Regions from separate parts of the Streptomyces sp. NPDC002643 genome, predicted to be linked through region 3. Evidence: riboswitches for the same ligand, from Rfam matches in the RefSeq annotation. Region 3 holds a riboswitch; each other region holds the start of a gene.
The links. Region 3 has a riboswitch for cyclic di-AMP ahead of ACWD4G_RS35330 (C40 family peptidase). Riboswitches for the same ligand answer to the same signal wherever they lie in the genome.

Region 1 (6,949 bases), on a different contig from region 3:
CCAGCCGAAGACGTTGCCGCCCAGGCAGAGGGGGAAGACCTCAAGATCGGACGTGCCCAGCTTGCGAAGAGAAGTCATGTTCTTCGTCAACAGCCTTGGCGGACGCCCGCATTCCGCGATGCCATGAACACCGGGTGAGGGGAGGGGGGCGCCCACCGTCGTCGCCGGCGGCGCCGTTTGCGCGAAAAACACGAGGGCCGTGTCCAGAAGGACACGGCCCTGAAAAGTCACACCGGAAAAGTCAGATGCTCAGGCCCTTGCTGCGCAGCCACGCCGCCGGGTCGATGCCGCTGGCGCTGCCGTCGGGGTGGACCTCCAGGTGGAGGTGGGCGCCGGTGACGTTGCCGGTGGCGCCCACTCGGCCGATGACATCGCCGGTGGCGACCTTCTGGCCGACGCTGACGCCGATGGAGGACTGGTGGGCGTACCAGATCTCGGTGCCGTCATCGAGGGTGAGGACGGTCTTGTAGCCGTACGAGCCGTCCCAGCCGGCCTGGGTGATCGTGCCGCTGTGGACGGCCTTGATGAGGGTGCCGGTGGGGGCGGCGAAGTCGAGGCCGGTGTGGTAGCCGGAGGACCAGTAGGAGCCGGCCTGGCCGAATGTGGAGGTGATGGTGTACGAGGAGGTCGGCAGCGCGAACTGCTTGGCCAGCTCGGCGAGGCGCTCGGCCTCCTTCTTCGCCGCGGCCTCCTCCTCCGCCTTCTTCTTGGCGGCGGCCTCCTTGGCCTCGGCTTCCTTCTTCTCCTGGGCGGCCTGCTCGGCGGCCTTCTCCGCGGCGGCGGTCTGCGCGGCCTCGGCGGCCTTCAGGTCGACGGCGTCCTGCTGGGACTCGGCCTGCTGGATGATGCGGGCGCGCAGTGCCTCGCCAGCGTCGGTCGTGCCCTGCTCGGTGTCGGCGGCGATCAGGCCGGCGCTGCTGAGGGGGGCGGTGGTCGCCTGCGGCTCGTCCTGGGCCTCGTCCTCCTCCTCGAAGACCGAGCCGACGTTCGGCATGTCGGGCATCGAGATGGACACCGGGGGCTTGCCGGTCTGCGCGCTGGCCATGCCCGCGCCGCCGACGGCGGCTATGACACCGACGCCGAGGACCGTGGAGCTACGGGCGAGCCCGCCGCGCTGCCGCTGCTTGGCGACGCGGTGCCGGCCGCGGACGGGGCGAATGGACTCCTCGGTGGGGTTCCACTCCTGCCAGGGGCCCTCGTTCTCGCTGTTGTAGCTGCCGTAGCCGAACGTCCGGCTCTCGCCGTCACGTTGGGCCGGTACGAACGGGGCTTCGGTCGCGGACCGGTTGGACGCCACGTGGGCGTACTCCTTTCCTTCCTTCTCGCCTACCGGGTTAGCTGACGGGTTCGGAGCAGGAAGGTCTCCTACGCGCGTAAACCAGTCGTGCTGCCACGACGGTTTGCCCGCGATTCACCCCAGGGTGGTGGTTCCCCGGTTCCCCTACCAACAAGTGGTACGGGATTCGGCGCGTGAGCACGGAGCCGCCTCTTGTGACGGCTGGGACGACCGCGCTGCGTTATCGAACGTTAATAGACGCGAGGGCCCCATTCCAAGCAGTTCTGAATGATCGTTCCGGCTTTTCCGCTGGACTTTACGGGTCATGAGCGGCCGAAAACGGGCGAGTTGACCTTCCCTCGGCGGTAACAGAAGTTCTGACGGTATGTCAGTTGTTATGCGGAGGGGGGTCGGGCGGACACGGGGAGTGATATCGAGGAGGGGGCGAGATGGTGATCATGAAGGAAATGAAAAGAGGGTCACGCCCTCGCGCCGGAAAGAGGGCCACGCCGTTACGCGGGCTCGGGCAGCGCCAGCGTGTGCTGGGTCTGGAGCACCTTCGCCCGGAGGTAACGGACATTGTGGGCGGTGGTGAAGACGCCGGTCGGCACCCGGTCCCGGACCCCGACCCCGAGGTCGCGCAACTGCTGTGCCTTGTCGGGGTTGTTGGACAGCAGGTCCAGTTCGGTGATGCCCAGGGCGGTCAGCATCTGCGCGGCGGCCGTGTAGTCGCGGCCGTCCTCAGGCAGACCCAGGGCCGCGTTCGCCTCGTAGGTGTCGAGACCCTGGTCCTGGAGGGCGTACGCGTCGAGCTTGTTGTAGAGGCCGATGCCGCGCCCCTCCTGGCGGAGGTAGAGGAGTACCCCGCCCCGGTCGGCGATCCGCTCCACCGCCTCACGCAGCTGCGGACCGCAGTCGCAGCGGGCCGAGCCGAAGACATCGCCGGTCAGGCACTCGGAGTGCAGCCGGACCAGGGGGGTCGTGCCGGGCTCGGGGTCGCCGAGGACGAGCGCCAGATGCTCCTGGCCGTCGACGAGGCCGTGGAAGGTGACCATCTCGGCGTCGACGGCGTAACCGTCACCGAAGCGCAGCGGCACCCGGACACGGGCACGCGGGGTGGCGGCGGCAGGGGCAGTGGCGGTGACCGTGGCGGCGACGGTGGCAGTGGCGGACGTGGCTGCGGCTGTGGTGGCGGGGGAGTCGGGCATGCGGTTCTCCGGTCCTCGGTCCTGTGCGGGTGGGCGGCCACTCCACATCTGGTTCAGATTTGAAGCAACGCCTCCCGGCGACTCTAACCCCTGCTTCAAATTTCAAGCAACAGATTTACGGGGAGATCACATTCCCGACACCGCAGAAGTGAGCCAAGTCATCCGTCGGACGACGAGCACGACCTGCGGCGCCACGGCAGCTCGTCCGCGCCGGGCGGGCGGTGGCCGTCCTCACCCTGGAGCGCCGCCGCGATCCCCGTACAGATCTCCTCCAACTGGCCGATCTGCTCGGGGCGGAGATGGTCGAAGACCGCCTTGCGGACCGTTTCGACATGGCCCGGCGCCGCGCGTTCCAGCAGGGCCATGCCCTCGTCTGTCAGTACGGCGATACTGCCCCGCTTGTCCCACTGGCAGTTCTCGCGCCGCAGCACCCCGTCGTTCTCCAGCCGCGTCACGGCGTACGTCAGCCGGCTGCGCGTGATCTTCAGACGCTCGGCGACATCCGTCATCCGCATCCGGTGGTCCGGCGCCTCGGAGAGCGCGGACAGGATGGAGTAGTAGAGGTGCGGCAGGCCGGCCTCCTGCTGGAGCTGCCGGTCGAGCGCGTCCTCCAGGAGTGAGCTCGCGGCGATGAACGCGCGCCAGGCACGCTGCTCCTCGGGGGTGAGCCAGCGGGTCGTCATGCGTACAGTGTAGATGTTGCTTAAAACTTGAACCAAGCCCGGCGTTCGTCCAGGTCACCCCGCCGTTCGTTCCCGGCCATCCCGCCGTTCATCGTCATGTCACAGGGAGCGCGCCCATGCCTCAGCCCTACGTCCTGTTGTCCGCCGCCGTCTCCCTCGACGGCTACCTGGACGACACCGGGCCCGAACGGCTGCTGCTCTCCGGGCCCGCCGACTTCGACCGGGTCGACGAGGTGCGCGCGGACAGCGACGCCATCCTGATCGGCGCCGGCACCCTGCGCACCGACAACCCCCGGCTGCTGGTCAACTCCCCCGAGCGACGCGCGGCCCGGGTCGCCGCCGGGCTCCCGGAGTATCCGCTGAAGGTCACGGTCAGCGCGTCCGGCGAGCTGGACCCGGCGGCCCGGTTCTGGCACACCGGCGGCGAGAAGGTCGTGTACACGACTGACAAGGGCGCGGAACGCCTCCACGCGCTGGGCCTGGCGACCGGCGTGGACGTGGTGTCCGGCGTGGACGTGGTGTCCCTCGGCCCCGATCTGGAGTGGCCGGCCGTCCTCGACCATCTCGGGGACGTACGCGGCGTACGACGTCTCATGGTCGAGGGCGGTGGCCTCGTCCACACCCAGCTGCTCCAGCAGGGGCTCGCCGACGAGCTGCGGCTGGCCGTGGCGCCGGTGTTCGTGGGGGAGGCGGACGCACCGCGGATGTTCGGGACCGGGGCGTATCCCGGGGGGCCGACGAGCCGGATGCGGGTGGTGGAGACCCGGCCGGTCGGGGACGTCGTCCTGATCCGGTACGTCCCCACGGCGCCCGGCACCGGGATGAACGGCTCCGCCGCCGACCGGCACTGGCTGGCCCTCGCCTGTGAACTGGCCGCCGAGTGCCCGCCCTCCTCGACCGCGTTCAGCGTGGGCGCGGTCGTGGTCGCCGAGAACGGTACGGAGCTGGCCCGCGGGTACTCGCGGGAGGGCGGCGACCCCGTCGCCCACGCCGAGGAGGCCGCCCTCGCCAAACTCGACCCCGCCGATCCGCGCCTCGCCGGCGCCACCGTCTACAGCAGCCTCGAACCCTGCGCCCACCGCGCCTCCCGGCCCGCCCCCTGCGCCCGGCTGATCCTCGACGCCGGAGTACGCCGCGTCGTCACGGCCTGGCGGGAGCCCGACACCTTCGTCGAGAACGCCGCCGCCGGGAACGCGATCCTGTCGGAGGAGGGCGCCGACGTCGTCGTACTCCCCGAGTACGCGGAGCGCGCCAAGACGCCGAACGGGCATTTGCTGGGCGGGTGACGGGGCGCTGGGCGAGCGAGGAGGCTGGGGGCACCGACCACCCCCCGACCACCGGGCGAGCGAGGAGGCTGGGGCCGGGCGGCCGGGGAACCAGGGCCATACGGCCGGGGGAACCGAGTCCGGGCGGCCGGGGGAACCGAGGGTCGGGTCGCCCGGAGATGATCTTCGGGTGGGTAAAGCGTGTGCTCGGGGCCCCGCGGATGGGGTACTCTGGTTTCACCGACGCGGGGTGGAGCAGCTCGGTAGCTCGCTGGGCTCATAACCCAGAGGTCGCAGGTTCAAATCCTGTCCCCGCTACTGAAGGCCTTGGGCCGGAACCCGATCAAGGGTTCCGGCCCAAGGTGTTTTCGCGTTCCATGCGGCGCGGGTGATCCGCCAGGGCGGACGGGACCCGTGGTCCTTCCGGACCCGGGTCGGGTCACCCGTCGCCGTTCAGCGGCTGACCGCGTAGACCGTGCCGCTGTCGTTGCCCACGTACACCGTGCTGCCGATGGCCGCCGGGGACGAGCGGATGTCGGCGCCGGTGCGGTTCACCCACACGCGCTTGCCCGTGTCCGCGTCGACGGCGTAGAGGTTGCCGTTCTTGCTGCCGACGTAGACCGTGCCGTCGAGGTAGGTGGGCGAGGAGTACACGACGTTGCCGATGGTGAACTTCCACTTCTGCTCACCGGTAAGGGCGTCCACGGCGTACAGGTTGCCGTCGTCGCTGCCCACGTACACCACGCCCTGGGCGACGAACGGCGACGAGCCGACCCCGCCCTTGGTGGTGAACTTCCACTTCCGCTCGCCGGTGTCGCAGTCGACGGCGTAGAGGCCGCCGTCGTAGCTGCCGACGTAGACGACGCGGTCGGCGATCGCCGGGGACGACTTGACGTCGCCGCCCGTCTCGAACGACCAGCTGCGTTCGCCGGTCGCCACGTCGACGGCGTGCAGGAGGGCGTCCTCGCTGCCCACGTACACCTTGTTCCACGCCACGACCGGGGAGGAGCGGATGCGGCCCCCCGCCGCGTACGTCCACTTCCGGTCGCCGGAAGCGGCGTCCACCGCGTACAACTTGCGGTCGTCGCTGCCCACGTAGACCACTCCCCCGGCGACCACCGGCGAGGAGTTGACCTCCCCCTGGGCGCTGAACTGCCAGCGCTGGTCGCCGGTCGCGACGTCGACGGCGTAGAGGTGGTAGTCGGCGCTGCCGAAGTACGCGATGCCGCCGGCCACGGCCGGGCAGGTGTAGACGCCGTTGCCGGTACTGAACTGCCAGCGGGGCTTGCCGGTTTCGGCGTCCAGCGCGTACATCGTCCCGTCCCTGCTGCCGGCGTACACCAGTCCGCCGGCAGCGAGCAGCGCGGGCGCGATCGGGCCGCCGGTGCCGTACGTCCAGCGGCGGCGGCCGGGGGTGGGGGTGGTCTCCGGGTCCTTCAGGGTGGTGTCGTCCGTGCCCTTGCCGGTGTCGCCGTCGCCCCGGCCGAGGAGGTACGTGCCGACGCCCACGGCGGCCACGCCACCGACTCCGGCGAGGGTGGCGAGCACGCGACGGCGGGTGGGCGGGGCGGGGGCGGGGTCCGTTCGTCGGGTGGGCGTACTGGGGTCGGGGTCCGTTCGCCAGGTGCTCGTGCCGGGTGGGGTGGGCGTGGGGGGCGGGCCGAAGCCTTGGGGTGGCCCGATGGCTTCGCCTTGGGGCGCTCCGGTGGCTTCGTGCTGGGGTGTTCTGGTGGCTTCCCCCAGGTATTCCGGGCCCTCGGTGTCGGGCTCGGTCGGGGTCGCCGGGGTGAAGGGAAGGGCCGTGGTCGGAGTCGGTCCGGCGGTCGGCGCGGGGGTGGAGGCGGGAGTGCGGGCGGGGTCCGGCCCGGGCGCGGGGCCCGATACGGGTCTGGGGCTCGGGGGGCCGAAGCGCGCGGCCGGGGTTCCGAACGCCTCCGGTGGGGCCACCGGCACCGCTCCACCGGCCGCCTCCGCCCGTCGTACCGACGCGGCCACGGGCGCGGGCAGCCAGGCGCCGCCCTCGAAGGCGAGGGTGACGGTTTCGGTTTCCTCGTCGTACGCCGTCGTACGGGAGGGGGAGGAGGTCGGCAGGAGACGGGCGGCGAACTCGTCGAGGAGTTCCGCGACCGTCGGCCGCTGGACGGGGTCCTTGTCGAGGCAGCGGGCGAGGAGCGGGCGCAGGCCCTCGGGCACGGCGGTCAGATCGGGCCGGTCGTGCACCACGCGATACCCGAGCCCCGCCGCCGAACCGGCCCCGAAGGGCCCCATCCCGGTGGCCGAGAAGACGAGTACGCCCCCGAGGGCGAACACATCGGCGGGCGTACTGGCCCGCCCGCCCGTCAACTGCTCGGGCGACATGAACGCGGGCGTACCGACCACGACCCCGCTCCGGGTCAGCGAACTCGACCCGGCGCTGATCGCGATACCGAAGTCGATCACCTTGGGCCCGTCGGGGGCCAGCAGCACATTGGACGGCTTGAGATCCCGGTGGACGAGCCCGGCGGCATGGATCGCCCC
Region 2 (6,949 bases), on a different contig from region 3:
GTACCAGGGGAGGTCGGCCGCCCCCTGGGTCGTACGGGACTGCTTGGCCGCGTCCGGGTCGATCATCGTGTAACCCGTCTCGCCGGGCATCACATAGTGCAGCCGCTCCCGGATGCGCTGCTCGGCGTACGAGTCGTCCTTCCAGCGCGCCTTGAGGTCGCGCAACTCCTCCACACGCTCGCGCGCCTCCTGCCGCTGCCGCTGCATGTCGGCGATCTCGGCGCGCTGGGAGACGTACTGCCTTATGGGATACGCGAGGGCCACGATCATCGAGCAGAGGACGAGGGCGAGCAGCGCGGCCCGGCCGGTGAGCCGGGAGCGACGGGCCTGGCGCTTGGTCTGGGAGCGGTAGACCCGCGCGGCCGTCTGCTCACCGAGCAGCTTGATACGGGTCGCGGTGGAGAAGCGGTCCCGGTCCCGGTCCTTCACGGCCATGTCCCGCGTCCCCTTCTTCTGCTGCCCTGCTGCTGCGTGTACGCGCGTACGTCCCCGCACACGGTACGGGACCGGGTACGGGGACGTATGTACGACGCTTCCTGCTTGCCGTCCTGCTTGGGCTCAGCCCTTGCTGTGCTTAATAGTTCGCAGAGCGAAACCGGGGGAAGGCCGAGCGGCCCGCGTACACGGCGGCGTCGTCGAGGATCTCCTCGATGCGGAGCAGCTGGTTGTACTTGGCGACGCGGTCCGAGCGGGCCGGGGCGCCGGTCTTGATCTGGCCGCAGTTCACGGCGACGGCGAGGTCGGCGATGGTGACGTCCTCGGTCTCGCCGGAGCGGTGGGACATCATGCACTTGAAGCCGTTGCGCTGGGCCAGCTCGACGGCGTCCAGGGTCTCGGTGAGCGAGCCGATCTGGTTGACCTTGACGAGCAGCGCGTTGGCCGCGCCCTCCTCGATGCCACGGGCGAGGCGCTCGGGGTTGGTGACGAAGAGGTCGTCGCCGACGAGCTGGACCTTGTCGCCGAGGCGCTCGGTGATGGTCTTCCAGCCGTCCCAGTCGTCCTCGAACAGCGGGTCCTCGATGGAGACGAGCGGGTACGCGTCGACGAGCTCGGCGTAGTAGTCCGTCATCTCGGCGGCGGTGCGCTCCTTGCCCTCGAAGACGTAGACGCCGTCCTTGTAGAACTCGGAGGCGGCGACGTCGAGTGCCAGGGCGATCTGCTCGCCGGGGGTGTAGCCGGCCTCGTTGACGGCCTCAAGGATGAGGTCGAGGGCGGCGCGGTTGGAGTCGAGGTTCGGGGCGAAGCCGCCCTCGTCGCCGAGACCGGTGTTGAGGCCCTTGCGCTTCAGGACCTTCTTGAGGGTGTGGTAGACCTCGGCGCCCCAGCGCAGGGCCTCGGAGAAGGACTCCGCGCCGATCGGGGCGATCATGAACTCCTGGATGTCCACGTTGGTGTCGGCGTGCGAGCCGCCGTTCAGGATGTTCATCATCGGCACCGGGAGCAGGTGCGCGTTGGGGCCGCCCAGGTAGCGGAAGAGCGGGAGGTCGCTGGCCTCGGAGGCGGCGTGGGCGACGGCGAGGGAGACGCCGAGGATGGCGTTGGCGCCGAGGGAGCCCTTGTTGTCGGTGGCGTCCAGGTCGAACATCGCCTGGTCGATCAGGCGCTGCTCGGTGGCGTCGTAGCCGACGAGCTCCGGGCCGATCTGCTCGATGACCGCGAGGACGGCCTTCTCGACACCCTTGCCGAGGTAGCGGCCCGGGTCGCCGTCACGCAGCTCGATGGCCTCGAAGGCACCGGTGGAGGCGCCGGACGGAACGGCGGCACGACCCGTGCTGCCGTCGTCGAGGCCGACCTCGACCTCGACCGTGGGGTTGCCTCGGGAGTCCAGGATTTCCCGGGCTACGACGACGTCGATGGACGGCACGAGCATCTCCTTCTTGGATGTGACGCGTTGGTGCGAGGCCGCGTGGGCCATGCGACTAGAGCCTAACCGCCCCGGGGCCGTCGGCAGCCGACCGACCGTCTCGTGGACAGAGAGACGGGTCCCATTGTTCCAGAGCGGAACAAAGGGGGGTGTACGGGAGTGGGCCGGCAGATGAAGAGAAGGAGGAGCGGCGCAGGGGTGGAGAGCGGAAGAGGGGTGGAGAGGGGCGGGGGAAGAAAAAAGCCCCGCCCCGGTGCGTACGGGGGAATGCGCACCGAGGCGGGGAGCCCGTGGGGGACGGGGGTGGCCCGCACGAGGTCTTCACTATGGAGGACACGGATGTGCGCGGGCTGTGGTTCAGCTGAGGAGCGGCCAATTTTTCTGGACTCAGCCGAACCGTCCGGCCACCGGCCCGGCCTGGGCCGGACCGGCGGGGCACCGGCTCGCGCCGGGCCGTCGTCAGCTCAGGTGGAGCTGCTGGCCGGGGTAGATGAAGTCGGCGTCGTCGATGATGTCCTTGTTCAGCTCGAAGAGCTTCTCCCAGCCGCCCTCGACGTTCTTCTTCTCGGCGATGCCGCTGAGGGTGTCACCCTTGACGACCTTGTACTCGCCGTCGCCCTTCTTGACCTTCTTGCCGGTCGGGGTCTCGACGGTGGCGCGCTCGGAGGAGCGGGAGGCGCGGGTCTCCTGGGCGCTCTCCGAGGTGGAGCCGGAGGTCGAGCCGCTGTTCGAGGACGAGCTGCTCGAACCGGAGTCCGTGTTCGAGGAACCGCTGTCGGAGGAGGCCGAGCCGCCGTCGTACGCGGCGCTGGACAGGCCCGTGCCGCAGACCGGCCAGGCGCCCTTGCCCTGGCCTGCGAGGACCTTCTCGGCTATCTCGATCTGCTGGGCCTTGGTGGCCTGGTCGGCGGTGGAGGCGTACTGCGTACCGCCGTACGCGGCCCAGGTGGAGGCGGAGAACTGCAGACCGCCGTAGTAGCCGTTGCCGGTGTTGATGGACCAGTTGCCGCCGGACTCGCACTGGGCGACGGCGTCCCACTCGGAGGCGGTGGCGGCGGAGGCGCTGCCGGCCGCGATCAGCGGGGCGGCGACGGCGGCGGCACCGGTGACGCCGACGACGGCGATGGCGCGGGCGGCCTTGCTCGGGCGGCGGTGCTTGCCCTTGCTGGAAAACAGCATGGAGTGATCCCCTCACCGACGCCTGCGAGGTGAGCTGTCGGGTTCGGGCCGGTTGAGTTGCCCGGCCGCGCATGCTCGCCTTTCGGCTCACATCGCACGGCTTCACCCCGAGCCGGTTCCCGCGACCGAGACCCCGAAGGGCCTCAACCGCCGGACCCGGCACTTACCTTGGGTCCCCCGCTCCTGCCAACGGCGCTTGACGCGACGACTGTTCCACGCGGCCGTCGGCAGGATTCGGCGTGACGACCGCAAGGGCCCGCTGTGGGCGAGCAGTCACGACCGTAAACACGTGAATCGGCGAATCCCAAAGCGGAATGGGGGATCTGTGATTCATCTCCCACCGAGATCAAAACGGGCATTCAGGGGCGAACCATGACCCGAACTGCCGCTACCTTTCGCCCGTTTCGACAGCGACTTCAAGGGTCTGACCGGGAACGATGTGGTCCGGGTCGGTTCCAACCGTGCCCTCGTTCTCGGAGTACAGCTCACGCCACCCGCCAGGGAGGTCAAGGGAGTCGGCGATCGACGTCAAAGTGTCCCCGGCGCGGACGGTGTACGAGGCGAAGGCGGCGTCGACGGCATCGCGGGCGACATCACGCGCGGCGCCCCGGGCCGCGTCGGCGGCACGGGCGGCGTGACGGCCGGAGGACGAGGAGTCGACGGAGGAATCGGCACCGGAGTCACCGGCCGCGCCCTCGTCGGCGCTCGCGCCCCGATGGCGACCGGCACCGGCGTCACCGCCCTCACCGGACGAAGCGCTGTCGTTCTGCCTCGAGTTGCCCGACTCGTCACCCGTTGCGCCTCCTGTGGATGAGCTGTCGGACCCCCGTGAATCGTCGCCGGCGGAGCCGTCGGAACCATCGGAGTCATTCGAGCCGGTGTCACCCTTGACGGAGTCCTCGTCGGCCTTCTTCGGCGAATCGGATACTCCGGATGACTCGGACGACTCGGACGACTCGGATGACTCAGGCGATTCGGCCGACTTCGGAGACTCGCTCGAATCAGATGAACCGGATGAACCAGATGAGCTGGACGAACCGGTGGAATCAGTCGAACCGGAGGAACCGGAGAAATCATCCGAGTTCGACAAGCCGTCATCCGCGACGCCGGTGTCGACGTCGGCGGAACCGTCGTCGCCATCGAGGTTGTGGAGCAGACCGCAGGTGGACCAGACACCGACGCCCTGGTCAGCGAGGATTTTCTCGGCGACTGCGATTTGCTGCGAACGGCTCGCCTGGTCGGGGCTGGTGGCGTAGTCGAGGCCGCCGTAGCTCTCCCAGTTCGCCTGGGAGATCTGAAGACCGCCGTAGCGTCCGTTGCCGGTGTCCGCGCTCCAGGCGCCGCCGCTCTCGCACTCCGCGACCTGGTCCCAGGTGGTTCCGCTGGCCGCGCTCGCGCCGGTGGCGCCGAGGAGCGGGATGGCGATGGCGGAGCCGGTCACTCCGGCCGCGACGAGAAGAGCAGGGGCCTGACGGGGGCGACGGTGACGACCGTTCCCGGAGAGCATGCGGTTGCCTTTCACGCGACAGCGGTGGCCCGTGCGAGGGATGTGGTGGGCCTTCGCACTGATGCGTGAACGTATCGGCAGTCGATCACTTGTCACAAGTCAATGCAGTACAGATCACGTGAAGATCACAGACTTGAGGGTGTGTCATGTTTCGGTGCCGTGCGGGGTACTGCTATCGGCCGCCCGAACCGGCGTGAACTCCACGGGAAGTGTGCGCAAGCCTCGCATGATGAGCCCCCCGCGCCATCTCAAATCGGCTGAATCCACCGCGAGTCGGAGATCCGGGAGACGGGTGAGCAGGGTCGCGAGCGCGGTCTGGCCTTCGAGACGGGCGAGGGGGGCGCCGAGGCAGTAGTGAATGCCGTGGCCGTAACCGAGGTGCTGGTTGTCACGGCGGGAGAGGTCGAGGGTGTCGGGGTGGGTGAACCGGGCCGGGTCGCGGTCGGCTGCGGCGAGGACGACGAGGACGGGGTCGCCGGGGGCGATGTCCTGGCCGCCGATGGTGAGGGGCTCGGTCGCGAAGCGCCAGGTGGCGAGTTCGACGGGGCCGTCGTAGCGGAGGAGTTCCTCGACACCGGTTTCGAGGAGGCCGGTCTCGCCCGCTGAGAGGGAGTTCTGGAGGCGGGCGCGCTGGTCGGGGTGGGTGAGGAGGGCGTAGGTGCCGTTGCCGATGAGGTTGACGGTCGTCTCGAAGCCGGCGAAGAGGAGGATGAAGGCCATGGCGGCGGCCTCGTTCTCGGTGAGGTGCTCGCCGTGGTCGGAGGCCCGGATGAGGCCGGAGATGAGGTCTTCGCCGGGGGTGGGGTCGGTGGGGAGGGCCTCGCGTTTGCGGTGGATGAGGTCGGCGAGGTAGCCGCGCATCTTCTTGACCGACCGGGCGACCCCGCCGCGCGGGCCCCCGCCGTGCCGGATCATCATGCCCGCCCAGTCCCGGAAGTCGTCCTGGTCCTCGCGGGGGACGCCGAGCAGGTCGCAGATCGCGTAGATGGGGAGGGGGAAGGCGAACTCATGGATGAGATCCGCCTCGCCCTTGGCCGCGAACCGGTCGATGAGGTGGTCGGTCAACTCCTGGACCCTGGGGGCGAATTCGGCGACTCGGCGAGGGGTGAAGGCCTTGGAGACCAGCCGACGGAGCCTCGTGTGATCCGGCGGATCGATATTGAGCAGATGCGTCATCAACTCGGCCTTGCGTTCACCGGGGATGCCCGTCTTCCCCTTGGCGTGCGCGGGCTCGTCGTGATGCGCCGGGTTCTTGGAGAGGCGGGCGTCGGCGAGGGCCTGCTTGGCGTCTCCGTAGCGGGTGACCAGCCATGCCTCCACGCCACTGGGGAGCGTGGTGCGATGCACCGGGGCATGCTCCCTGAGCCAGGCGTACGCCGGGTACGGGTTGGTGGCGAACTCCCAGGTGAAGAGTTCGGGGGCGCCGGCAGGGGTGGGGTGGGGCTGGTTGGTCACTCGGTGACGGTATCGGGCTGGCCGGTGGGCTGGCCGGTGGGCTGGTCGGTGGAGGGGACGGGCAGCGGGCTCAGGCGTCTCATCGCGTAGTAGTGGTCCAGTTCGGCGGCTTTGTGCAGCCACCGGTCGGCTTCCTCGGCGTTTCCGCGGTTGCGCAGGTGCTTCGAGAGCCAGTACGCGGCGTCGCCGCTCCCTCGCACGGCCTCCTGGCGCAGCAGTTCTTCGCCCTCCTCCACCGCTCCCGTGTGGAGGAGGAGGTTTCCGAGGTTCCGGGAGGCCGCAGGGTGACCCAACTCCTCCGCTCTGCGGTAGAGCTGTTCCACCTCCACGTCGTGGCCGCCCAGGCGGTGCAGGAAGACGGCGAGCGAGTGCACGCCATCGGGCTCTTCCAACTCGGCACCACGACGGAGCCAGTACTCCGCGTCACCCTTGTTGCCCCTGTAGGAGAGCGCCCTGCCCAGGCTGGTGGCCACCTCCTTGTGACCGGCCTTGACCGCCTTGGTGTACCAGCGAAGCGTCTCGCCTCCCCCGGAGGCGAGCAGCATCTCGCCCAGTGCCTGGGCCGCCTCCCCGTCCCCTGCCTCGGCGGCCTGCCTCAGCCAGTGCTCGGCGCGCTTCCGGTGGAGTCGACCGAGTTGGAGCGCTGCCCAGGTGTTGCCGTCACTCGCGGCCCTCTCCAGATACGGCAGGGCGGCCTGCTCGTCCTCCCGGTCCAACAAGCGCCACGCCAGATCCACCGAGGCCATCACGTGCCCCGCGTCGGCCGCGCGGCGCAACAGCGCCTCGCCCTTGTCACCTCCCATGAGGACACCGAGGCCATGGGCCACTTCGCTGTCCCCTGCCTCGATACGCGACCAGAGCGTGAGATAGGCGGCATCGCGGAGCACTTCCCGTTGCGCGGCGTCCTCCACCTCGCAGAGCAACGCCCACCACACTTCGTCCGG
Region 3 (6,949 bases):
CGCCCTGGCCCTCGGTGGTGAGGTAGTCGCCGAGGAAGATCGAGTTGGCGAGGTGCAGGGCGAGGGGCTGCATCGTGCGGAGGTGGACCTCACGGCCGCCCGCGATACGGACCTCGATGTCGGGGCAGACGAAGCGGACCATCGCCAGGATGCGCAGACAGCGCTGAGGGGTGAGGTGCCACTCCTTGGCCAGCGGGGTGCCCTCGATCGGGATCAGGAAGTTGACCGGCACCGAGTCCGGGTCCAGCTCACGGAGGGAGAAGACCACGTCGACCAGGTCCTCGTCCGTCTCGCCCATGCCCGCGATCAGACCCGAACACGCCGACAGCCCGGCCGCGTGGGCCTTCTGGACGGTGTCGACACGGTCGGCGTACGTGTGCGTGGTCGTGATCTCGCCGTACGTCGACTCGGAGGTGTTGAGGTTGTGGTTGTAGGCGTCGGCGCCCGCCTCGCGCAGGCGTTCGGCCTGGCCGTCGGAGAGCAGACCGAGACAGGCGCACACCTCGACGCCCTCGTTCTGGTCCTTGATCGCCTTGATGGTGCCGGCGACCCGCTCGACGTCCCGGTCGGTCGGGCCCCGCCCGGAGGCCACCAGACAGACCCGCTTGGCCCCACCGGCGAGCCCGGCCGCCGCCGCCCTGGACGCCTCGTCGGGCTTGAGCCAGGTGTACTTCAGGATGCCCGTGGTGGAACCGAGCCGCTGGGAGCAGTAGGAGCAGTCCTCGGGACAGAGCCCGGACTTGAGGTTGACCAGGTAGTTGAGTTTGACCCGGCGGCCGAACCACTGCCGGCGCACCTTTCCGGCCGCGGTCACCACGTCGAGAAGGTCGTCGTCGGAGGTGCGGAGAACGGCGAGCGCCTCGTCACGGGTCACCGGCTCGCGCCGGAGCCCCTTGTCCACCAGCGTGTTCAGCAGGTCCATGAGAGCCGATCCTGTCCTACGGGACCGCCCCGGGCCAAGGAGACTTCGGACAACAGACCCGGATCGACATGTGGGTATCGCCACATCGTGAGCGACCGGCGCTGCCATTAGGGTCTGTGCACTGCCTACAAAATCCGCACCCGGGCCCCGCGCGCCGTGTGCGGCACTCGCATGCCCCGCCCACGGCAAGCGCATACTGCGCGGGGCGCCCCACCTCACCCCCGGAGGACGACCCATGGCGTTCGGCTGGATCGACGAGCAGGCCGCCGCGCGCCGCCGCGCCGGGCTCGTACGGACCCTTCGGCCCCGCCCGGCCGACTCGCCGCTCCTCGATCTGTCGAGCAACGACTATCTGGGCCTGTCCCGGCACCCGGAGGTGACGGAGGGCGCCGCCGAGGCCGCGCGCCGGTGGGGCGGCGGGGCCACCGGCTCCCGGCTGGTCTCCGGGACGACCGAACTCCACGGCGAACTGGAGCGGGAGCTGGCCGACTTCTGCGGTTTCGAGGCGGCCCTGGTCTTTTCCTCCGGCTACGCGGCCAATCTCGCCGCCGTCACCGCGCTCGCCCCGCACGGCTCCCTGATCGTCTCGGACGCCGGCAACCACGCCTCCCTCATCGACGGCTGCCGACTGGCCCGGGGCACCACCCAGGTCGTCGGGCACGGCGACCCGGACGCGGTCCGCAAGGCGCTCGGCACCCGCACCGGGCCCGCGATCGCCGTGTCCGACACGGTGTTCTCGGTGGACGGCGACGCCGCCCCGCTGGCCGAACTGGCCGCCGCCTGCCGTGAGTACGGCGCCGGTCTCGTCGTGGACGACGCGCACGGACTCGGGGTGCTGGGGGACGGCGGCCGCGGCGCCGCGTACGCGGCGGGGCTCGCGGGCGATCCCGATGTGGTCGCCACGGTCACGCTGTCGAAGTCGCTGGGCAGCCAGGGCGGAGCCGTTCTCGGACCGGCGCATGTCATCGACCATCTGGTCAACGCGGCCCGGACGTTCATCTTCGACACGGGGCTCGCCCCGGCCGCGACCGGTGCCGCGCTGGCCGCGCTGCGGCTGCTGCGCCGGGAGCCGGAGCGGGCCGCGCGGGCCGGCTGGGTGGCCCGGGAGCTGCACGCACGGCTGACGGCGTCGGGCCATGAAGCGGTGCGGCCCGACGCCGCCGTGGTGTCCGTGCGTGCGCCGTCTCCGGATCAGGCGGTGCGATGGGCGGCGGACTGCCGTACGGCGGGTCTCGCCGTCGGCTGTTTCCGCCCACCGTCCGTACCCGACGGCGTATCGAGGCTGCGGTTGACCGCCCGGGCGGATCTCACCGAGGGACAGATCGACCGAGCCATGGGGATCATCGACGAAACGCGACCGTGAGTCGGCGTCGCGGCCGTGCGTCGTCAGAAGCGGAACTTCCGGTGGCGGAGCCTTGGCGAACGAGGCTCCCGGAAGCGGAACCGCCGGCGCTCGCGGCGGTGCTCACCGAAGCGTGGTGATGAATCCCTCCCATGCCTCGGGGGCGAACAGCAGGGCCGGCCCCGCCGTGTTCTTCGAATCGCGCACGGCCACAAGGCCGGCCCAGTGGCCGGACCCGGGACGGGCCGTTTCCACACAGTTGGCCAATCCCGCGCTGCGGCTGCTGCGCCGCCACCGCACATCGCGCAGTGCGGTACTGGTGGGTACGGACCGAGGCAGTGCAGACATGGTGCCTCCTCACGCGCCGAAAGCTAGCCGTGAGCCAGCCCGGCGATGTAATCCAACGATTCCTCGGGCGAAAGGGCGTGGATCTGAAGGGTGTTGAAGGCCTCGACATAGGCCCTGAGGTCTTCTTTCCGTTCGAGATAGAGGCTACTCGTCAAGTGGTCGAGAACAACCACGTCCAGATCGGAAGTGCTCCTAAATGAGAAAATTACGAAAGGACCGGTGATGCCGATGTGCGCCCCGGCAGTGAACGGGAGTACCTGCAGTCGCACCTGAGGAAGGCGCGCGGCCTCCGCCAGACGCCCCAACTGACGGGTCATGACATCCGGTCCGCCGACCTCCCGCCGTAAAACCCCCTCGTCGAGCACGGCAGTCAGTGCCATCGGCGGATCGCCGCGCAGTACGTCCTGCCGCGCGAGCCGCACTTCCACGAGCGCGTCGAGTTTGTCGTCTTCCAGCCCCTCCACCGTGGCCCGCGTCACCGCCCGCGCGTACTCCGGGATCTGCAAAAGCCCTGGCACGACCGAGGTCTCCACCGTCCGCATCCCGCTGGCCTGCGACTCCAGGCTGATGAAGTCGCGGTACGTCGGCGGCAGTACACCCCGGTAGGCATGCCACCAGTTGTGGCGCCCACCGCCGTCCTCGGAGCCCGCGAGCGCCAGCAGCAGCTCCCTCAACTCGCCGTCCGCCACCTCGTAGGTGTCCAGCAGCTTCCGTACGTCCGGGGGCTTCACCCCGCTGGCGCCGGTCTCGATCCGGCTCACCTTGGACTGGTGCCAGCCCACGAGACCGGCCGCCTCGATACTGGTGAGCCCGGCGCGGGTGCGCAGAAGGCGCAACTCGGCACCGAGCTTGCGGCGGCGCACCGCCGGACCGTACTGCATGGCTCTCTCCTTCCGCCCGGCGCGCTGTGGGTCGGGTGACGACAGAGGATGGCCCGAGAGTGCACCGGAATACGGTCGGCCGTCGGAGAGTTCACCGCTTCGGGGGACAGATATATGCATATCTTGGTGGATCGCCACCCCAGAGGGTCCAGGTAGTGGCAGTCTGGCGCGAAGCACCAGTCCGGGACCGTAGTCGAATCATCCGCTCCCTGTCGGACACCGGTCCCGTGGGAAAGGGACGACCGTGCCATGGCAGATCATCAGGAAGCCTCCGTCACTCTGCCGAGCGATCCCGCCTCGGTGTCCGCCGCCCGTAATTACGTCGCCGATGTGCTCGCCGAATGGGGCCTGCCGAGCGACACGGACATCGCGGACACCGTGCGCCTGATCGTCTCCGAACTCGCCACCAACGCCGTCCTGCACACCTTCGGCCAGTCGCCCACGTTCACCGTGGACATCTCCCTCGACCGGGACGAGCATCTGCGCATCGGTGTCACCGACAGCCATCCGCGTTTTCCGAAACGTCTGCCCGCGGCCGTTCAGCAGGACAACGGCCGGGGCATGGTCATCATCCGCTGGCTGACCGCCGAGTGCGGTGGCCGACTGAGCGTCAGACCCACCCGCGAGGGCGGCAAGACGGTCGCCATCGAACTGCCGTGGACGGTCCCGCTCCAGCCGCTCAGGGCCGGCGCTCCGCGGCACCCCTGACCCACCTGGGCAGCAGATTCCACAGGCCCAGACAGACGGCGAGCGTACCGACGCCCGCGATGATCCCGGCCGTGCGGCCGAGGGTGACGTCCACGACCAGCAGTACGGAACCGGCCAGCGCCGGCATCAGCACGGCCAGCCCCACCGTCGCCAGCCGGGACGAGACCCGGACGATCGTGGGCTTGGCGTTCTGCTGGAACAGCGAGCGATGCAGTGCGGCCGGTGCCGTGAACAGCGCCGCCGCCAGCACGGCCAGCAGCAGCGTGGTGATGTAGGTGGCGCGCTGTACGGAGTCGAGGTCCTCGAAGCGCGGTGTGAAGGCCAGCGTCAGCAGGAAGGCGAAGAGGATCTGCACACCGGTCTGGGTGACCCGCAGCTCCTGCAGCAGCTCGGAGAAGTTGCGGTCGGCGCGCTCCAACGGGGTCTCGTCGCGGTCGGCGCGGTCCAGCGGGGTCTTGTTGCGGTCCGCGTGCTCCAGCGGTGTCCGGTCGCGCGCGGGGCGGGTGTGGTCGGGGGCCATGACACACCGGGTAACCACTTTCGGGGCGGTGTCACGCCCGTCGGGGGCGGCGGTGGTTTCCGCCGCCCCCGACCCCGGGTCAGCGGACCCGGCCGTACCAGACGCTCTTCGTCCAGAGCTTCTGGAGGCGTACGACGTCACCCGTCTTCGGCGAGTGCCAGATCTTTCCCTTCCCCGCGTAGATCCCGACGTGGTAGACGCTGGAGCCCGAGTGGAAGAAGACGAGGTCTCCGAGCTTGCGGTTGCTCGCGGAGATGTGCTTCGTCTTGTTGTACTGCTGCTGGGCGGTGCGGGGCAGCTTCTTGCCCGCCTTCTTGAACGAGTACTGCGTCAGCCCCGAGCAGTCGAACCTGCTGGGACCCGTGGCGCCCCACCGGTAGGGCGAGCCCTTCTTGGAAGCCGCGACCTTGAGTGCCTTCGACGCCACGGTGGCGGCCTCGGCGTCGCCCGCGACGCCCGGTACCACGATGCTGCCGCCGACGGCGGCGATGGTCAGAGCCGAGGCCGTACCGGCCCGGGTCAACAGCGACGGGACACGATTGAGCGCAGTCATGCGCAACCCTTCGTCAGCCGCCTGTGAAGGATGACCTGTCGGATTCGGGCTGGCGAAGTTGCCCGGCCGCTGACGCGGCTTCACCCCAAGGGTTGCTCGGCACGGACATGGCTTGTCCGCTCCGGCGACCCGTCGTGCTTGGGTCCTCCACTCCTGCCGATGCACTCCTGTCGACCGGTCATCCGGGCGGCGGCAGGACTCGGCGTCCGCCCGGATCGCCCCGCCGCTGTGGCGGGGGCTTGTCGTCAGGAAGGGATCTTGACGCACGGAAGTCCGAAAAACCCAACGGAATCGGGGATTTGTGGCCTTACTCACCACCTGCATATTCAGCTGAAGGGGGTGATTTGAGTAAGGATGTCCACCCCGTCGAGGGGTCCGAACGACCGTATCGGAATAGTGCATTCCGGCCTGGAACCAGGCATGACGCGCAACTCCCCCGGTTCTGGAGCGGGCTGAGTGAGTGTCCGCTGCTGTCGCTGCTTCTCCCACTGCTCCGCGCTCCGCTCCGAGTCCGGTCCTGACGCCCCTCAGTACGGCCCGCCGTCCGGACTCCGTTCAGCCATGTCGACAAGATCACACCTGTCGAGCGGGTCGGCCGAGCCGTCGCCCGGGTTGGTGGCCGAGGGGGGTGTGTCGCGGTCGAAGGGGTGGTGTGGGGTCGGTTGGGCGGTCAACTCGGCGTCGTGGGCGGCGGCAGTGCGACCCGTGCGGCGCGCCGCTCGCCGTCCAGGACGCGAAGCGCCCGCGCGAGGGTGGGGGCATGGACCTCGTTCTCGCCCCGTCCGTGCATCAATTCGAGCGCGTCGCGCAACGCGGTCGCCTTGCCGACGAGGGCCTGCGCCGCCCGCAGCCCGCGATAGGTGTCGCCCGGGCGGGCCGGATTGATCCGGCCCAGCAGGTCCACCACGTCCAGATAACGGTCGATCAACTCCGCCTCGGCGCGCGTCAGCGCGGGCAGCGGCGGCAACTCGGGTGGGAGCATCGGCCGCTCACCTCGTGCCGGGGAGCGTGCGCGAGGTCTTGCGGCTCGGAATGATCCGGTCGGCCAGGCCGTACTCCACCGCCGCCCGGGCGTCGAGGATCGTGTCCCGCTCGACATCGGCCCTGATCCGTTCCGGGCTCTGCCCCGTGTGCCGTACGAGCATCTCCTCCAACGTGCGCCGGGTGCGCAGCAGTTCCTCGGCGAGGATCGCCAGATCGCTCGTCTGCCCCTGGACCGGCTCGCCGTACGCCGGCTGATGGATGACCACGCGCGCCCCCGGCAGCACATACCGCTTGCCCGGTGTGCCCGCCGCCAGCAGCACCGCGGCGGACGATCCCGCCTGCCCCAGACAGATGGTCTCCACATCGCAGGTGACGTACCGGATCGTGTCGTACACCGCCGTCATCGCGCTGAACGAGCCGCCGGGCGAGTTGATGTAGAGGGAGATGTCCCGGTCGGGGGACTGGTACTCCAGGTGCATGAACTGCGCCATCACATCGTTCGCCGAGGTGTCGTCGATCGCCGTCCCGAGGAACACGATCCGCTCCTCCAGCAGCTTCGAGTAGGGGTCCGTCGTCCGGGCACCCGCGCTCGTGCGTTCGGTGAACTCGGGCAGTACATAGCGGGCCGTGGGCGGTTTCGCGGACATGGTGGCGCCTCCTCGGATAGACGTCTGCCGTGGTTCGACGTCTG
Region 4 (6,949 bases), on a different contig from region 3:
CTCTGCTTCGTCGGCGGGTGCGGACGCGGCCATTCCGTCGGCGCCGATCCGGTCGTAGCGTACGGTGGCGATGAACTCGCCGCCGACGGTGGCGGCGAGCCCCACCCGATCCACGAAGTCGTGGTGCGTGAAGCGGTGGACGTCCTTGGCGGACAGGCGAGGGTACGGCGCGAAGAAGCGGTAGTACTTCGACTCGTCCGAGACCTGCTCGTAGAAGCTGACGAGGCGCTCGGCGTCATCAACGGTGATGGGCCGGATGCGTGCGGTGCCACCGTCGCGCAGCACCACGTCGGCCTCCCAGTGGGCGGGGTACTCGTGCCGGTCCGACGAGGTCTGCATGGGCCCCAGACTACGGCTCGCGTCGGACAACGGCGCTGGGGCGGTCCGGGGAAACAACACAGAGGCACAAGCCGGTTCGAGGTCAGGCCGTGGGCCCGTTCCGGCACGCTTCACGATATGGGAAACTGGTCTAGACAACCCGGTCTAGACCTCTTCGAGGTACCCGATACACCTGAAGGGCAGCATCACATGGCTGAGCGCCGCGTCAACGTCGGCTGGGCCGAGGGCCTCCACGCCCGACCCGCTTCCATCTTCGTCCGGGCCACCACGGCCGCCGGTATCCCCGTGACGATCGCCAAGGCCGACGGCAACCCCGTCAACGCGGCCTCCATGCTGGCGGTCCTGGGCCTCGGCGCCCAGGGTGGCGAGGAGATCGTCCTCGCCTCCGACGCCGAGGGCGCGGACGTCGCGCTGGACCGTCTGGCGAAGCTCGTCGCCGAGGGGCTCGAAGAGCTTCCCGAGACCGTCTGAGCATCGCACCCGCAGAACACCGGAAGGGCTCGTCCGATTCATCGGGCGAGCCCTTCGCATTTCCGCGCGACAAGCGGCGTGACAAGCGGAGGATTTCTGCGCCATAACGACTTCACGGCAGGCAGGAATTCGGTGCGCGGGCAGCAGAAATAATGCCGCTCGAATTCCGACCCTCTTTGTATACGGCCCCCGTGTTAATGACGCAGGCTCTGCATGTTTACGGGGTGTTGCGAAGTCCTCACACGGTCGGGGCGTTCCGGGCCCGACGCCCCGCCGGGAAAACGGAGCCGGTGCGCGGCGGTCGCGCGCTCGGTGTGCGCGGCGGTGATCGCCCGCGCGCGGTCGCTGTCGCCGCGCGCCACGGCGTCCACGATGCCGCCGTGCTCCCCCCAGGACTCCACGGGGTCGGCGGGCGCCTCGACCGCGTACATCCAGGCGATCTTGTGGCGCAGCTGGGCGAGTGTCGAGGTCAGGGCGGGGCTTCCGGATGCCTGGGCGAGCGTCTCGTGGAACCAGCCGCCCAGGGAGCGCAGATCCTCGCTGTTGCCCCGCCTGGCGCGCTCCTGGCCCAGTCTGACCAGACCGCGCAGGACCTTGAGGTGGGCCTCCGTGCGGCGCTGGGCGGCGCGGGCGGCGCCCAGCGGCTCCAGCAGCATGCGCATCTCCAGCAGGTCGGCGGCCTCCTGCTCGGTCGGCTCGGCGACGCACGCGCCCGCGTGTCTGCGGGTGACGACGAAGCCCTCGGCCTCCAGCGTGCGCAGCGCCTCGCGCACGGGGACGCGGCTGACGCCGTAACGGCGCGCGAGCAGTTCCTCGGTGAGCCGGCTTCCGCGCTCGTAGACACCCGCGACGATGTCATCACGGATCGCCGTGCATACCGAGTGCGCCGGAATACGCATGACCGACCTCCGCCTTAATCCCCGTGAAACGTCGTTGAATGACGTGTGTTCAGGCGACTCTATTGCAGCGGGACGGAATTTCCGATGGCGGACCGGAATCCATGGATATTTTTTGGACAGGACGTTCATCACAACGGACGGGCTGCGTCACGACGCGGAAAGCCCCGGCTCGGGTGAGCCGGGGCTTCGCGATGTCCGGGGACGGCCGGGCGGGCGGCCGTGGCACTCAGGAGCGTGCGCGTCAGACGTTCACGCCGTGCGAGCGCAGGTAGGCGACGGGGTCGATGTCCGAGCCGTACTCGGCCGTCATGCGGGCCTCGAAGTGCAGATGCGCGCCGGTGACGTTGCCGGTCGCGCCGGAGAGGCCGATCTGCTGGCCGGGGGTGACGGTCTGGCCGACGGAGACCGCGATGGACGACAGATGGCCGTACTGGGTGTACGTGCCGTCGTTCATCTTGATCACGATGTTGTTGCCGTAGGCGCCGCCCCAGCCGGCCTCGACGACGGTGCCGGAGCCGACCGCCTGGACGACCGTGCCGGAGGAGGCGTGGAAGTCGACGCCGGTGTGGCTGCCGGAGGACCAGACGGCGCCGCCGGCCTTGTAGCCGGTGGAGATGTAGGAGCCGCTGATGGGGGCGACGAAGGCGTTGAGGCGCTCACGCTCGGCGGCGCGGGCGGCGCGCGCCTTGATCTCCTCGCGCTCCTTGGCGGCGGCACGTTCCTGCTCGGCCTTCTCGGCGGCGGCCTTGCGGGCCTCCTCCTGCGCCTTCTTCTTGGCGGCGGCCACCTCGGCGGCCTGCTGCTGGGCGGCGGCCTGCGCGTCGACCTGGTCGGCGACCGTGTCACCGAGCTCGATGACCTTGTTGAGCCCCGTCTGCTCGGGGGCGGGCTCCGCGGCGAACGCCGGGACGGAGGCCACGGTGCCGATGACACCGGTGGTGGTGAGAGCGGCCACGCCCACGGTCCTCGTGGTCGTGCGCTGCGCACCGCGCTGTCGGCGGTGTTTTCCCGGGGGGCGGGTGAACGCCATGGAGTGGCTGGTCCTTTCCTTCCCTCTCGCCTACCGGGTTAGCTGACGGGTTCGGAGCAGGAAGGTCTCCTACGGGGACCCCTCACCACCTCGTTCAGCGGTGCGAAGGGCCACCGATTCACCCCAGGGACGGTTGGGTCCCCGGCTCCCCTGGCTCGCGCCGTACGGGGACTCGGCGATGACTGCCCGGTGCCGCGGATGCGACGTACTGCTGACGAACAGCCGGACCGACGCTAAGTGGGCCGTCTTCGAAATAACAAACGGATCACAGGATTTGTTGCGTACGCCACAGGTCAGACCCGCAACCTCCGCCATCAATAGGGACAAACGCGGGCCCTGGTGACTCTTCCGTCACCAGGGCCCCAGGAGTATGCGTACTTCTGTCCGACTTCTACTCGGCGGGCACGACGGTGACTTCGCCGATGCCGAGGGCCCGGACCGGCTCCTCGATCTCGGCCGCGTCACCGACGAGCACGGTCACCAGACGGTCGCCCGGGAAGGCGTTCACGACGGCCGCGGTGGCCTCCACCGTGCCCGTGGCGGCCAACTGCTGGTATAGCGTGGCCTGGTAGTCGTCCGGCAGGAACTGCTCGACCTGGTCGGCCAGTGTGCTCGCCACGGCGGCGGCCGTCTCGAACTTGAGGGGGGCCACCCCGACGAGGTTCTGCACGGCGACATCGCGCTCGGCGTCGGTCAGCCCCTCGGCGGCGAGGGTGCGCAGCACCGTCCACAGGTCGTCCAGTGCCGGGCCGGTGTTGGGCGTGTCGACGGAGCCGCTGATGGCGAGCATCGTGACACCGGACCCGTCGGGCGCGGAGCGCAGCACCTGGCCGAACGCGCGCACACCGTAGGTGTAGCCCTTCTCCTCGCGCAGGACACGGTCCAGACGGGAGGTGAGGGTGCCGCCGAGGCAGTAGGTGCCGAGCACCTGGGCGGGCCACACGCGCGCGTGGCGGTCGGCACCGACGCGGCCGATGAGCAGCTGCGTCTGGACCGAGCCGGGGCGGTCCACGATGACGACCCGACCGGTGTCGTCGGCGCTCACCATCGGTACGGCGCTGGGCTTGCCCGCGGAGCCGGTCCAGGCGCCCAGGGTGTCGCCGAGCAGTGCGTCGAGGTCGACCTCGGCGAGGTCGCCGACGACCACGGCGGTCGACGTGGCGGGGCGTACGTGCCGCTCGTAGAAGGCGCGTACGGCCGCGGAGTCGATGCCGGTGACGGTCTCCTCGGTGCCCTGGCGGGGACGCGACATACGGGAGTCGGCCGGGAACAGCTGCTTGGACAGCTCCTTCGCGGCGCGGCGGCCCGGGTTGGCGGTCTCGTGCGGGATCTCGTCGAGCCGGTTGGCCACCAGGCGTTCGATCTCGCTGTCCGCGAAGGCGGGGGCCCTGAGGGCGTCGGCGAGCAGTCCCAGGGCCTTCCCCAGCCGCGAGACGGGCACTTCGAGGGAGAGACGGACACCGGGGTGGTCGGCGTGCGAGTCGAGGGTGGCGCCGCAGCGCTCCAGCTCGGCGGCGAACTCCTCGGCGGAGTGCTTGTCGGTGCCCTCGGAGAAGGCCCTGGTCATGATGGTGGCGACGCCGTCGAGACCGGCCGGCTCGGCGGCCAGGGGGGCGTCGAGGAGGACCTCGACGGCGACGACCTGCTGGCCGGGGCGGTGGCAGCGCAGAACGGTCAGGCCGTTGTCCAGGGTGCCGCGCTCGGGCGCCGGGAACGCCCAGGGCTTGGCCTCGCCCGCGCGGGGCTGGGGGTGGAAGTCCATGGTCGCGAGCTCGGTCACTTCGCCGACTCCTCGTTCTCGTCGGTGGTTTCGGCGGCTTCGGATGCCTGGGCGTCGGCCTCGGCGGCTCCCGCCTCGGTGGCCTCCGTCTCGTCCGCCTGGTCCGCGTCGTCGTCCTCACCGGCGACGGGCTCGTAGACGAGCACCGCGCGGTTGTCGGGCCGCAGCCGGGCCTTGGCGATCTCCTGGACCTCTTCGGGGGTGACTTCGAGGACGCGGTCGACGGCGGTCAGGGCGAGCTTCGGGTCGCCGAACAGGACGGCGTAGCGGCACAGTTCGTCGGCGCGGCCCGCGACCGTGCCGAGCCGGTCCAGCCACTCGCGCTCCAACTGGGCCTGGGCGCGCTCCATCTCCTCGGCCGTGGGGCCCTCGGCGGCGAACCGGGCGAGCTCCTCGTCGACGGCGGCCTCGATGACGGGCACCTCGACATCACCGGAGGTCTTCACGTCCATCCACGCCATGGAGGGCGCTCCGGCCAGGCGCAGCAGTCCGAAGCCGGCTGTGACGGCCGTACGGTCGCGGCGTACGAGCCGGTTGTAGAGGCGGGAGGACTCGCCGCCGCCGAGGATGGTGAGCGCCAGGTCGGCCGCGTCGCACGCGCGCGTGCCGTCCTCCGGGAGCCGGTAGGCGGCCATCAACGCGCGCGCGGGGACCTTCTCCTCGACGACCTCGCGCAGCTGCTCGCCGATGACGTCGGGCAGCGAGCCGTCGCGCGGCTCGGGCTTGCCGTCGTACGCGGGGATGGAGCCGAAGTACTTCTCGATCCAGGCCAGGGTCTGGTCGGGGTCGATGTCGCCGACGACCGAGAGGACCGCGTTGTTGGGCGCGTAGTACGTCCTGAAGAACTGCTGGGCGTCCTCCAGGCTGGCCGCTTCCAGGTCCTCCATGGAGCCGATCGGCGTGTGGCGGTAGGGGTGACCCTCCGGGTAGGCCAGGCGGAAGATTCGCTCGAAGGCGGTGCCGTACGGGACGTTGTCGTACCGCTGGCGGCGCTCGTTCTTGACGACGGCCCGCTGGTTGTCGAGGTTCTTCTGGTCGAGCGCGAGCAGCAGGCTGCCCATGCGGTCGGCCTCCAGCCACAGCGCCAGCTCCAGCTGGTGGGCGGGCATGGTCTCGAAGTAGTTGGTGCGCTCCCAGCTGGTGGTGCCGTTGAGCGAGCCGCCCGCGCCCTGGACGAGCTCGAAGTGGCCGTTGTCCTTCACCTGGCCCGAGCCCTGGAACATCAGGTGCTCGAAGAGGTGGGCGAGGCCCGTGCGGCCGTTGACCTCGTGGCGTGAGCCGACGTCGTACCAGAGGCACACCGCGGCGACCGGGGTCAAGTGGTCCTCGGAGAGCACCACGCGCAGGCCGTTGTCCAGGCGGTGCTCCTTCACTGTCAGGCCTCCGGAGCCTGCCTCGGCTGTGGCCGTGTGACCCATGGGCATGTACGTCCCTTCGATCGCGAGAGCGGTCCTTGAGGACCGCGGTGTGCGTGCCGGTCCTGCCACTGTATGCAAGCGTGCGTACGCTCCGCGAAGTTCCCGGACGACGTACGCCTGAAGCGAGATCCCGTAGCCTGCGGACGGTCGTGCCGTCGGGGCCCGCGCTGCCGCCGGGAGGGCGGAGCGACGGGGGCTGGTCCGCGTTGTCAGTGCGGCAGTCCACAATGGTCCGCGTCAGATCTCGTTCGAGCCTCGGCAAGAGCGACCAGAAACAGGAGGAGCCGGCAGCGATGGCCCGCCGCAGCACGAAGACCCCGCCGCCCGACGACGCGTACGAGGAGAAGATCCTCGACATCGACGTCGTCGACGAGATGCAGGGCTCCTTCCTGGAGTACGCGTACTCGGTCATCTACTCCCGAGCCCTGCCGGACGCCCGTGACGGCCTGAAGCCGGTGCACCGCCGCATCGTCTACCAGATGAACGAGATGGGCCTGCGCCCCGACCGCGGCTACGTCAAGTGCGCGCGCGTGGTCGGCGAGGTCATGGGCAAGTTGCACCCGCACGGCGACTCGTCGATCTACGACGCCCTGGTGCGCATGGCCCAGCCCTTCTCGATGCGCGTCCCCCTGGTCGACGGCCACGGCAACTTCGGCTCGCTGGGCAATGACGACCCCCCGGCCGCCATGCGGTACACCGAGTGCCGTCAGGCCGCGGCCACCAGCCTGATGACGGAGTCGATCGACGAGAACACGGTCGACTTCGCCCCGAACTACGACGGCCAGGAGCAGGAGCCGGTGGCCCTGCCCGCCGCCTTCCCGAACCTGCTGGTCAACGGCGCGTCGGGCATCGCCGTCGGCATGGCGACCAATATGCCGCCGCACAACCTGGGCGAGGTCATCGCGGCCGCCCGCCACCTCATCAGGTATCCGAACGCCGACCTGGACACCCTGATGAAGCACGTCCCGGGCCCCGACCTGCCCACGGGCGGCCGGATCGTCGGCCTCTCCGG

Region 1: it holds a riboswitch for cyclic di-AMP, as region 3 does, so the genes downstream of both, ACWD4G_RS41285 (M23 family metallopeptidase) here and ACWD4G_RS35330 (C40 family peptidase) in region 3, are expected to answer to the same signal.
Region 2: it holds a riboswitch for cyclic di-AMP, as region 3 does, so the genes downstream of both, ACWD4G_RS08920 (transglycosylase family protein) here and ACWD4G_RS35330 (C40 family peptidase) in region 3, are expected to answer to the same signal.
Region 4: it holds a riboswitch for cyclic di-AMP, as region 3 does, so the genes downstream of both, ACWD4G_RS31565 (M23 family metallopeptidase) here and ACWD4G_RS35330 (C40 family peptidase) in region 3, are expected to answer to the same signal.

Annotation. Positions count from the first base shown of each region.
Region 1 covers NZ_JBSFVY010000048.1:1,102-8,050, forward strand. The annotation lists gene ACWD4G_RS41280 (aldo/keto reductase) at 1-78, opposite strand, end outside; gene ACWD4G_RS41285 (M23 family metallopeptidase) at 242-1,297, opposite strand; cyclic di-AMP (ydaO/yuaA leader) riboswitch at 1,309-1,479, opposite strand; gene ACWD4G_RS41290 (GTP cyclohydrolase II) at 1,789-2,484, opposite strand; gene ACWD4G_RS41295 (MarR family winged helix-turn-helix transcriptional regulator) at 2,643-3,167, opposite strand; gene ACWD4G_RS41300 (dihydrofolate reductase family protein) at 3,284-4,453, shown strand; tRNA gene ACWD4G_RS41305 (tRNA-Met) at 4,677-4,750, shown strand; gene ACWD4G_RS41310 (beta-alanine-activating enzyme beta-propeller domain-containing protein) at 4,886-6,949, opposite strand, start outside.
Region 2 covers NZ_JBSFVY010000004.1:447,261-454,209, reverse strand. The annotation lists gene ACWD4G_RS08930 (FtsB family cell division protein) at 1-435, opposite strand, end outside; gene eno (phosphopyruvate hydratase) at 575-1,864, opposite strand; gene ACWD4G_RS08920 (transglycosylase family protein) at 2,324-3,043, opposite strand; cyclic di-AMP (ydaO/yuaA leader) riboswitch at 3,048-3,196, opposite strand; gene ACWD4G_RS08915 (LysM peptidoglycan-binding domain-containing protein) at 3,432-4,550, opposite strand; gene ACWD4G_RS08910 (cytochrome P450 family protein) at 4,695-6,005, opposite strand; gene ACWD4G_RS08905 (tetratricopeptide repeat protein) at 6,002-6,949, opposite strand, start outside.
Region 3 covers NZ_JBSFVY010000031.1:38,800-45,748, forward strand. The annotation lists gene bioB (biotin synthase BioB) at 1-922, opposite strand, end outside; gene ACWD4G_RS35305 (8-amino-7-oxononanoate synthase) at 1,158-2,285, shown strand; gene ACWD4G_RS35310 (DUF397 domain-containing protein) at 2,388-2,612, opposite strand; gene ACWD4G_RS35315 (helix-turn-helix domain-containing protein) at 2,636-3,493, opposite strand; gene ACWD4G_RS35320 (ATP-binding protein) at 3,743-4,201, shown strand; gene ACWD4G_RS35325 (DUF6328 family protein) at 4,173-4,649, opposite strand; gene ACWD4G_RS35330 (C40 family peptidase) at 4,801-5,274, opposite strand; cyclic di-AMP (ydaO/yuaA leader) riboswitch at 5,278-5,448, opposite strand; gene ACWD4G_RS35335 (hypothetical protein) at 5,945-6,256, opposite strand; gene ACWD4G_RS35340 (ATP-dependent Clp protease proteolytic subunit) at 6,264-6,905, opposite strand.
Region 4 covers NZ_JBSFVY010000024.1:123,610-130,558, reverse strand. The annotation lists gene ACWD4G_RS31580 (bifunctional acetate--CoA ligase family protein/GNAT family N-acetyltransferase) at 1-339, opposite strand, end outside; gene ACWD4G_RS31575 (HPr family phosphocarrier protein) at 529-810, shown strand; gene ACWD4G_RS31570 (GntR family transcriptional regulator) at 1,005-1,709, opposite strand; gene ACWD4G_RS31565 (M23 family metallopeptidase) at 1,951-2,739, opposite strand; cyclic di-AMP (ydaO/yuaA leader) riboswitch at 2,752-2,927, opposite strand; gene ACWD4G_RS31560 (M16 family metallopeptidase) at 3,131-4,519, opposite strand; gene ACWD4G_RS31555 (M16 family metallopeptidase) at 4,516-5,943, opposite strand; gene ACWD4G_RS31550 (DNA gyrase/topoisomerase IV subunit A) at 6,231-6,949, shown strand, end outside.